3 regions of the Mucilaginibacter terrenus genome follow, and region 2 is predicted to be linked to each of the others. Evidence: riboswitches for the same ligand, from Rfam matches in the RefSeq annotation. Region 2 holds a riboswitch; each other region holds the start of a gene.

Region 1 (3,280 bases), on a different contig from region 2:
TGGCAGTTGCGCCACAAGCAATTGCTTCACATCAGCTGTTTGGGCAGATTGCACCCTGTTGGCCACCACGGCAAGCACTTGTATATCGTGCGACTGATAGGCTCTCCAAAAATTGAGTGTGTCCTGTACAATCTCGGCCGTGGTTTTATTATCGCCCGATACCAGCAGTAAAACCGGTGCATTCAGGTTTTTGGCAATTAACCTGTTGGTTTCAAACTCAAATGCTGTAGCCGGCCCAGCAAAATCGCTGCCTTCTACAACGGTGTAGTCATAAGCAGCTTCAAGGCTTTTAAACCTGCTGATGATCGCGTCCAGCATATCGCCTTGCCGCCCATCCTTCAGGTGTTGCATTGCATCTTGCCTGGTAAAAGCATAAGTATCTGCATATGCCTGCGGTAGTTGAAAGTGAGATAGAATAGTTTGAATATGGCTGTCCGGCTGTTCTTGCGGAGCAAGCGGTATTATAGGTTTAAAGTAACCTATTTTTTGTGCCCTACCCAGCAGCATGGCTACCAGCCCAAGTGCAATAACTGACTTACCACTGTAGGGTTCGGCAGAGGCTATATAAATGCTTTTAGTCAAAGTAATATTGTATAGTTTCCGGCAAAGGTAAAGCTTAACTGCTTGCAAATACCTGTCGTAAATTAATAAATAAGGTAATTTAAGTCACCTTGAAGGTCGTCTTAATTAACAGGTAGCACAGCATTAATGTTTATTCCTAAGGAACTGTTTTTACCATATCTGCTTGCACTGCTAACCCATTAAAGGGAGAATAATTTATTTTAAATAAAATCTATTAATTCTATAGTCTTTATATTTTATTCATATATTTGCATCGAAATAGTTCTTTATAGTTATCAAGAAAGACCGAGGGAAAGGCCCTATGACGTCTTAGCAACCTATACAATAAGTATAAAGGTGCTAATTCCTGTCTGCCATTGGCAGAAGAGATAATGTTTACAATACATGCTTAGCTGTCGGGCTTATCAGTACACAATATCTCCCCGGTGCAATCTTGATGGCTGAAAAGCAATATTGTTAATGCTATATTATTATGAAAACACCTTTTACATTTCGCTCGTTTTTAAATCACTCGCCATCATCATCTGCATGTTTCATGCAAGGCATGCGTTGTTGCTGCTAATTTAATTCCCCATCCTGCTGAGGCGTGCAGCCTCTGGTTATTCAAACATCCTTTACAATAGCTAATTGCAGTGCAGCTGCATTGGGCTTTCGTACAGGCATTTTTTACCTCTTACAATTAATAGTCATGTCCAAAATTTACAAGCTGTTTTTGGCGGCTTTACTGCCATTTTTCTTGCTGCAAACTACCTACGCCCAAACGGTTAAGGTTAGCGGCGTTGTCACCGCCCGGTCAGACGGGCAGCCGCTCCCCGGCGTTACGGTGGCTGTTCAGGGATCTACCAATGGTACTCAGACAGATGTACAGGGCAGGTTTTCCCTCAATGCAAAACCAAATGATGTACTCCGGATATCCTACTTGGGCTTCACCACACAACAGGTCACGGTTACACAGGCCGACGCACCGTTGCAAATAGTACTGGTAGAAGCCGCAAACTCGTTAAACGAGGTGGTGGTAACGGCGCTTAACATCAGCAAAGACAAAAAGTCGTTGGGCTACGCGGTACAAAGCTTAAAGTCGCGTGATATATCAGAAGCTAAAGAAAGCAACCTGGTAAACGCGCTTGCCGGTAAAGTTGCCGGTGTACAGGTTACCAACAGCCAGGGCGACATGGGATCATCACGTATAGTTATTCGCGGCGAAACATCGGTATCGGGTAACAACCAGCCACTGTTTGTGGTGGATGGCGTTATCGTAGATAACTCGCAGTTTCAGGGTGCTAACGGGTCAAGAGATTTCCCTAACGCAATTTCCGACCTCAACCCTGAGGATATAGAATCTATAAGTGTACTTAAAGGACCAAACGCTGCCGCACTGTACGGCTACCGCGCAGCTGCGGGTGTTATCCTTATAAAAACTAAAACAGGTAAGGGTGCCAAGGGCCTTGGTATCACTATCAACTCCAACACCAGCTTTGCAACCCTGAAGGTCTTCCCTGATTATCAAAACCAGTTTGGACAGGGATCCAACGGGAAATTTAGCTACGTGGATGGCAAAGGCGGAGGCGTTAACGATGGTGTGGATGAAAGCTGGGGCCCTCCATTGGATGGACGATTGATTCCGCAATTCAACTCTAACGGTGTTGCGGTGCCTTTTGTAGCGCATCCTAATAACGTACGCGATTTCTTCAACACAGGTGTCACCCTAAACAATGGTGTTGCACTTGCGGGCAGCGGCGACAAGTACGATTTTAGGTTGTCATACAACAACCTGCATCAAACTGGTGTGGTGCCTAATTCATCACTGGGCCGTAATTCATTTTTATTGAACACAACGTTCAGGCCAACACCAAAGCTTACCGTTACTACTATAGCTAATTACATAAAAGACGATGCAGGCAACCTTCCGGGTGCTTACGGCCGCAGGGCAACCAGCACCATGCTTCAGTTTACATGGTTTGGCCGCCAGGTGGATATAAGCCAGTTGAAAAACTACAGAAACCCTGATGGCAGCACCTTTAACTGGAACAACAGCTACTATAGCAACCCATATTTTATAGCTTATGAGAACACAGTTGGGCAGTATAAAGACCGCCTGATTGGCAGCATCGAGCTGAATTACAAAATTGGTGGCGGCCTATCTGCAAATTTTAGAACCGGTACCGACTTTTACAACGACCGTCGTAAAATAAAGGTGGCCTATGGTACTAATGGAACACCATTCGGTTCTTATGAAGAAGACGCTTATCACGTGAGCGAAACCAATACTGAAGGCCGGCTGCAGTACACTAAAAAGCTGAGCAAAGATTTCTCCCTTGATGCATTTATTGGTGGCAACATAAGCACAATTATAAACGAGCAGAACGACCAGATAGCACCTAAGCTGGCAGTTGCGGGCCTTTATACGTTGAGTAACTCACGTGATCCGCTGGTATCATCAAATTACTATGGCAAGCTTAAAACGTACAGCTACTTTGCATCGGCACAAATTGGATATAAGGACTATGCGTTCCTGAACCTTACCGGCCGTAACGACTGGTCGTCTACTTTACCTGTAGCAAACCTGTCTTACTTCTATCCGTCGGTGAATGGTAGTTTGGTACTATCTCAGGCGCTTGACTTTAAAAGTGACGCATTAAGTTACCTAAAACTAAGAGGTGGTTGGTCTAAAGTAGGTAAGGCCGCTACGCCTTATCAG
Region 2 (3,280 bases):
CATCTCCTGGTCGTATGGTTTGCAGAGTTTTATAGCATCGTCAATCGCCTTGGTAATTACAGGCTGGTACTGTGGTTCAAAAAAGCTGATTGCCTCGTCAAAGGTCATATTAACATCGCCGTATAGCTGATATATCTCAAATATCTCAGGCGACATATACAGGCCCATTGTTGGTATATCTATTTCCCAGCCGCCAATTCTGGCAATGCGGCTGGTTTCAGCGTACAAGAACTCTGCTTTTTTGGCTTTTAGTTCGGTAAGTTTGTGATGATCAATATTGCTGAGTACTCCGTATATAAACCTGCCGTCGTCGCCATCGTACTTTAAAGCGGTACTTTCAAACCACTGGTAGCCTTTATGCCTGGTAAGCAAACGGACCTGTGCAACAGGCGCAGGCCCCGGCCCCGAATAATGGATAGCCTTTATAAAGGCAGCCTTGTCCCCGTGGTAAAGAAGGTTGTCGTAAAAGTTTTTGTAGGAGCACTCGATGTCGCCGGGCTTGTAGCCAAGTAAAGCGTAAAACCCGGCAGACCACTGCGCCTTTTGCGTAACCTGGTCATACTGCCAGATACCGGTATTTACGTTATTTATTAAACGGGCAAGTCGTGCAGCACTTTCTTCAGAAAAATTATCTGTTACCGAATTGCTCATCATTTAACCCGTTTCTTCTCTTTTAGTAAATACCTTATTAAACATACAGGTACAATTTTAGTACCCATACAACGCTATTGTTTAATAATTATCGATATCTGTAATTTATTTAACTTTTGGTAGATAATATTTCTTTGCTAATGTATAAATTATTTCGCAGCATTATTTCATATTTAACATTATACCGATAGTTATATTAAAAGTATTAAATTACTTACTGTTTTATACGTCGTAACATCTAAAAGGGTTGTGACATCAACAAACGGGGATGATATGGACCTCAACAAAACGAGTTAAATGTTATCCATTATTTCACCAAGTGTTGTAAAAATTATTTTTTATTTGTTTGTCAGTCACTTAGATTAAAAAAGTAAAAAAAATTATAAAGTCTATAGGAATTATAGATTTTATATCTACATTTGTGTCGTTATCGTTCTTTAAATATACTTATCCAGAAAGACAGAGGGAAAGGCCCTATGATGTCTTAGCAACCTGTACCGGCTTTAAGCCAGTGTAAGGTGCTAATTCCTGCTCCGCACTAAACGGGGACAGATAAGCTGATTTAACAGAAAACAGAACGTTTGTAAAAGCGTCCTTTTGGCTTGTATTTAGCGCCTTTCATCAACACTCTTCCTGGATGATTTTATTGGTTAAACGTTTGCAATTTGCATAGCTTTATTGCAGCAAACCGATACTTAAAACTTAATAAAATTAAAAACATGAGCTTACGCATTGGCGACGACGCCCCAAATTTTAAAGCAAAAACATCAAACGGAGAAATTGATTTCTACGAATACCTGGGCGACAGCTGGGGTGTGCTATTCTCGCACCCGGCGGATTATACACCTGTTTGCACTACCGAACTTGGTAAAACAGCATCGTTAAAAGATGAGTTTGACAAACGTAATGTAAAGGTGATTGCACTGAGTACTGACAATGTGGAATCGCACAAAGGATGGATAAACGATATCAACGAAACACAGGGCGTAGAGGTTACCTTTCCGATAATAGGAGACGAGAGCAGGGAAATATCCCAAGCGTATGATATGATACATCCTAACGCTTCTCTTACCGCAACAGTACGCTCGTTGTTTGTAATAGGGCCGGATAAAAAGATTAAACTGATCATCAGCTACCCGGCATCAACAGGACGTAACTTCCAGGAGATTTTAAGGGTGATAGATTCGTTGCAGTTAACTGCTTACCACAGTGTGGCAACTCCCGCAGATTGGAAGGACGGTGAAGATGTAGTAGTGCTGCCATCCATCAAAACAGAAGATATACCGGCTAAGTTCCCTAAGGGGCATAAGGTGATAAAACCTTACCTCAGGACAACTCCGCAGCCTAACAAATAAGGGCTGAAAGATAAAGTCGTGTGGCCGAGAGGATAGGTGAGGGTCTGCAAAACCTTATACGGTAGTTCGAATCTACCCACGACGTCTGATTTAAAGTGTTCTATAGTTTTCAGGAGCGACCGGCGGAAGAGCCGGTCGCTTTTTTATTAGAGTTTTTGCACGCACCAGGTAGTCATGCAGCGGAGATTTTGCACGTTGGTTGTTTTTATAGGCTCAAATAATTCACCGTTTAAGTCACGGGTATAGTTCAGCAATATCTGCTGGTTTACCAGGAACCGTTCTGAACCATCAGGAAGGAGGTAACGGTTGTTGCCCAAGGGCATAACTTTGCCCTCTATACCAATGTCTGATGCCAGTCGAGCAAAAAAGTAACCACCCGGTTTCAGCACCCGCCACATGGAGGTGACCATCGCATCAAAGTGTTCAATGGTTTCGGCAAAATGCAGTACCGCGCTGCTGATGACCAAGTCGAAAGATGCATCAGCAAAGGGCAGGTCTTCCGCAGGTGTCACTATAAAGTTTGTAGATGGCAGATTAGGTGCAAGCACCGCAGCCATATCGCGCACCTGTGCCACCGCATCGGGGTTAGGGTCCACTCCGAATACGTTATAACCATTCTGCAGGAAATAGATCAGATTACGGCCACCGCCGCAACCTGCATCTAATATGGTTTGGCAGTTGCTAAAGGTGCCTTTTAACAGCTGATCGAACAGGTAAATATCGATATTACCAAACTGTTGCTGTAGGGTGTCTTGCATGCGCTAAATATAGGAATAACAAGATTGCAGGTTGCACAATAGGCTTTAAACTTCGTGCTCATTTTTAAAAAGAAAGCTTATTTCCTTAAAATTATCGATATACTTGTTACCGAGTACCCCAATCATCCAAATACCAATAAGCCCCTGTGTCTACACTTAAATTTACGTTGCTGCTTGGCTGCTGCTGTCTGCTTGCATTGACCTCTTACGCACAGAAAAAAAATATCAATTATCGGTACCAGATACACCGCAGTGCATCTAAAATTAAGATAGATGGCCTGCTGGATGAAGCCGGCTGGCAAGCTGCTGATACGACCACCGACTTTGCTATGGTATTGCCAATGGATACCAGTCGGACTAATGTACGCACCACCGTGCGGATGACCTATGACGATGATAACCTTTATATATCTGCGGTTTGTTATCAGCCTACATCGGGGTATATGGTGGAGTCGCTGAAGCGTGACTTCAACTTTGGTAAAAACGATAATTTCATCTTTTTTCTTGACCCCTTTG
Region 3 (3,280 bases), 1.3 Mb from region 2:
TGGCGAACAACAAGCGTGTAGAGTGATAAACAGCCTTAAACTGTTCACCCAGGCTACCAGCCTTGGTGGTGTGGAAAGCTTGATAGAACACCGTGCATCCGTTGAAGGTCCTGATACCAAGACTCCTTTTAACTTGTTGAGAGTATCTCCAGGACTTGAGCATATAGATGACCTTATTGCTGATCTGGAGCAAGCTTTAGGTTAATGGCGGTATGTTAAACAGTTGCTACGCGCTATTTATCTATTCAACACAACGCAAATTCACCAAATGTTTATAGCATGTTAATACCTGATTGACTTTTAGTAAACAAGTTTGAAGCATGAAAATTACTATTATAACTGGTGTTTTATCGGTGTTAATGTATACCGTAGCATCCGCTCAAATGAAGAGCTCGTTCGGCTTGGGTGCAGGCGTAAATCAGCCTTTAGCTGCAGGGTTTAAAATTGGATGGGGCGCTATAGCTCAGGGCAGTATTCGTTTAAATGATAAATTGGGGCTTGTACCCGCCATTGGGTACGAACGACTTAATGCTGAAACAAACCATACCTACACAATTAACAATGCCATTTACATTACCCGCAAAGCCGATATCTTATACGGTGGGTTGACCTTAAAGTACTATATCTCTAATTGCATCAGCGTTAAACCGGGTGCCATGGGATATATCGTAACTGGCAGCGATGACATAGTTGCAGGAGTTTCCCCGTCGTTCGCTTTAGCTTATGAGCCGACAATCAATAACAAGAAAAACATCGAAATAAGCCTTAGAGCAGATGCAATTAAGTTGCGGACCAATCCAGGCGATACCAGGGGGATAGTAGGTCTGCGGTTGGCATATAATTTCGCATTAAGAAGATAATAATTTAGTTCTACTGCTTCTATCGGTAACTAAAACTTGACTATCATTGAGCCATGTGCAGGTAAGTGATATTTATGATATGACAATAAAATTGAAATATTATTTGGATAGTAAAATTATATCGCCCTATATTTGGAACATTATTTGGTAGCGATACCTTGATCAATTCCCTCAAAAGGATTTTGGTTTATAAAGAAGCGGCGAGAGATCAGGCTCAAAGAACCGCTGGCAACCCTCCGGAATGGAGAAGGTGCCAATTCCTGTCCCGGAAAATAACCCCGGGGGATATAAATTTTTAATCATGAAAAGTACGATCCACTTCCAGCACAATAATCAGCAATCACAAACGGTTAACCGTTCTGCATACAACCATATAAATGGCTGTATTTGTATGTGTTGCTGCTGCTAGCCGGTAAACACACGTCCCTTTTGTTTCTGAAGAAACGTGAACAGCAGGATACCTTATCCTGACGCCTCAATCGTAATATTTCAACAAAATCCTTAAAATCTACAGAACATGTCAAGCTTAAAATTCGAAACCTTACAACTTCATGCCGGACAGGAAGTTGATGCCACTACAGGTGCGCGTGCTGTCCCCCTTTACCAAACAAGCTCTTACGTATTTAACAGTGCCGAGCATGGTGCAAACCTCTTTGCCTTAAAGGAATTTGGGAATATTTATACCCGTTTGATGAACCCGACGACTGATGTGTTTGAAAAACGCATTGCAGCTTTAGAAGGTGGTGTTGCTGCTTTGGCTACCGCGTCAGGTCAAGCTGCACAATTTATAGCTTTGAATAATATCTTGCAGGCTGGTGATAACTTTGTTACTTCTCCTTTTCTTTATGGTGGTACTTATAATCAATTCAAAGTTGCTTTTAAACGCCTTGGGATAGAAGTTAGGTTTGCCGAAAGCGACACTGCTGAGGCTTTAGAAAAGCACATAGATGATAAAACAAAAGCAATTTACGCAGAAACTATCGGCAACCCGGGATTTAACATCCCTGACTTTGAGAAGGTTAGCGGCCTGGCAAACAAACACGAGTTACCACTTATAGTCGATAATACATTCGGAGCGGGCGGCTACCTGTTTCGTCCGTTGCAGCATGGCGCACACGTAGTTGTAGAATCGACCACTAAGTGGATTAACGGCCATGGTACCAGCATCGGAGGCGCTATTGTAGACGGCGGCAACTACAATTGGGGTAATGGCAAATTCTCGCAGTTTACCGAACCTGCAGAAGGTTATCATGGTTTGGTGTTTGCTGATGTATTTGGTGTTAACGGTCCTTTTGGAAACATACAGTTTATTATCAGAGCTCGCGTAGAGGGATTGAGAGATTTCGGTCCGTCACAATCCCCTTTTAACGCCTGGCTTAATATACAAGGATTGGAGACGCTTTCTTTACGTGTGCAGCGTCACGTAGACAATGCCCTGGAACTCGCTAAGTGGCTGGAGCAACATCCGCTGGTTGCCAAAGTCAACTATCCAGGTCTGGAGTCATCACCTCAACACACATTGGCGAAAAAATATCTTAAAAATGGTTTTGGCGCCGTACTTTCATTTGAAATCAAAGGTGATAAAGAGCTTGCTTCCAAAGTAATCGACAACCTTAAGCTTGTAAGCCACTTAGCCAACGTAGGCGATGCTAAAACATTAATTATTCAGCCATCGGCTACAACTCACCAACAACTAAGCGAAGCCGAGCAAGCCGCAGCTGGTGTAACACCGGCAGGGCTTAGGGTAGCTGTGGGAATAGAACATATTGATGATATAAAGGCAGATTTTGAACAGGCATTTGCTAAAATAGAGCAACCTGAACTGGCATAACGATTTTAGTTTTTTTAGTTTTTAAGTGATGTTATCAGGGAGCAACCAAATAAGTTGCTCCCGCGGTAACGATAAAAAAGAAATGAGTTTACAAACTTTTAAATACACAGGCACATTTGAATTTGAAAATGGCCGCAAGTTAAAGGGCCTGCAAATAGGCTATCATACCTACGGTACTTTAAACAAAAATGCTGATAACGTAATATGGGTATGCCACGCTTTAACTGCAAACTCTGACGTATTTGACTGGTGGAAAGGGCTGTTTGGCGACAATGACCACTTTAACCCCGATGAGCACCTTGTGGTATGTGCAAACATTATTGGTTCACCTTATGGCTCTGATAACCCGCTTACCATAAACCCGATAACAGGTCAGCCTTATTACCTTGCTTTTCCTGAATTTACCACTCGAGATCTGGCGAGAGCGCATCAACTCCTTGCAGATTACCTGGAAATATCAGCTATTGAGATACTGATAGGCGGTTCGCTTGGAGGGCAGCAAGCTATGGAGTGGAGCATAAGTGAGCCTGAACGCATAAAAAATTTGATACTCATTGCTACCAACGCACGCCACTCGCCGTGGGGTATT

The links. Region 2 has a riboswitch for S-adenosylmethionine ahead of DYU05_RS09500 (peroxiredoxin). Riboswitches for the same ligand answer to the same signal wherever they lie in the genome.
Region 1: another riboswitch for S-adenosylmethionine. It lies ahead of DYU05_RS17725 (SusC/RagA family TonB-linked outer membrane protein); the one in region 2 lies ahead of DYU05_RS09500 (peroxiredoxin).
Region 3: another riboswitch for S-adenosylmethionine. It lies ahead of DYU05_RS03645 (O-acetylhomoserine aminocarboxypropyltransferase/cysteine synthase family protein); the one in region 2 lies ahead of DYU05_RS09500 (peroxiredoxin).

The regions. Positions count from the first base shown of each region.
Region 1 is NZ_QWDE01000004.1:88,968-92,247, reverse strand. Features, by position in the region: gene pta (phosphate acetyltransferase) at 1-582, opposite strand, end outside; SAM riboswitch class I at 852-957, shown strand; gene DYU05_RS17725 (SusC/RagA family TonB-linked outer membrane protein) at 1,271-3,280, shown strand, end outside.
Region 2 is NZ_QWDE01000001.1:2,125,076-2,128,355, reverse strand. Features, by position in the region: gene DYU05_RS09505 (PAS domain-containing sensor histidine kinase) at 1-654, opposite strand, end outside; SAM riboswitch class I at 1,096-1,210, shown strand; gene DYU05_RS09500 (peroxiredoxin) at 1,371-2,006, shown strand; tRNA gene DYU05_RS21105 (tRNA-Cys) at 2,021-2,091, shown strand; gene DYU05_RS09495 (class I SAM-dependent methyltransferase) at 2,153-2,764, opposite strand; gene DYU05_RS09490 (carbohydrate binding family 9 domain-containing protein) at 2,911-3,280, shown strand, end outside.
Region 3 is NZ_QWDE01000001.1:857,434-860,713, reverse strand. Features, by position in the region: gene DYU05_RS03655 (trans-sulfuration enzyme family protein) at 1-205, shown strand, start outside; gene DYU05_RS03650 (hypothetical protein) at 321-860, shown strand; SAM riboswitch class I at 1,045-1,154, shown strand; gene DYU05_RS03645 (O-acetylhomoserine aminocarboxypropyltransferase/cysteine synthase family protein) at 1,378-2,691, shown strand; gene DYU05_RS03640 (homoserine O-acetyltransferase family protein) at 2,774-3,280, shown strand, end outside.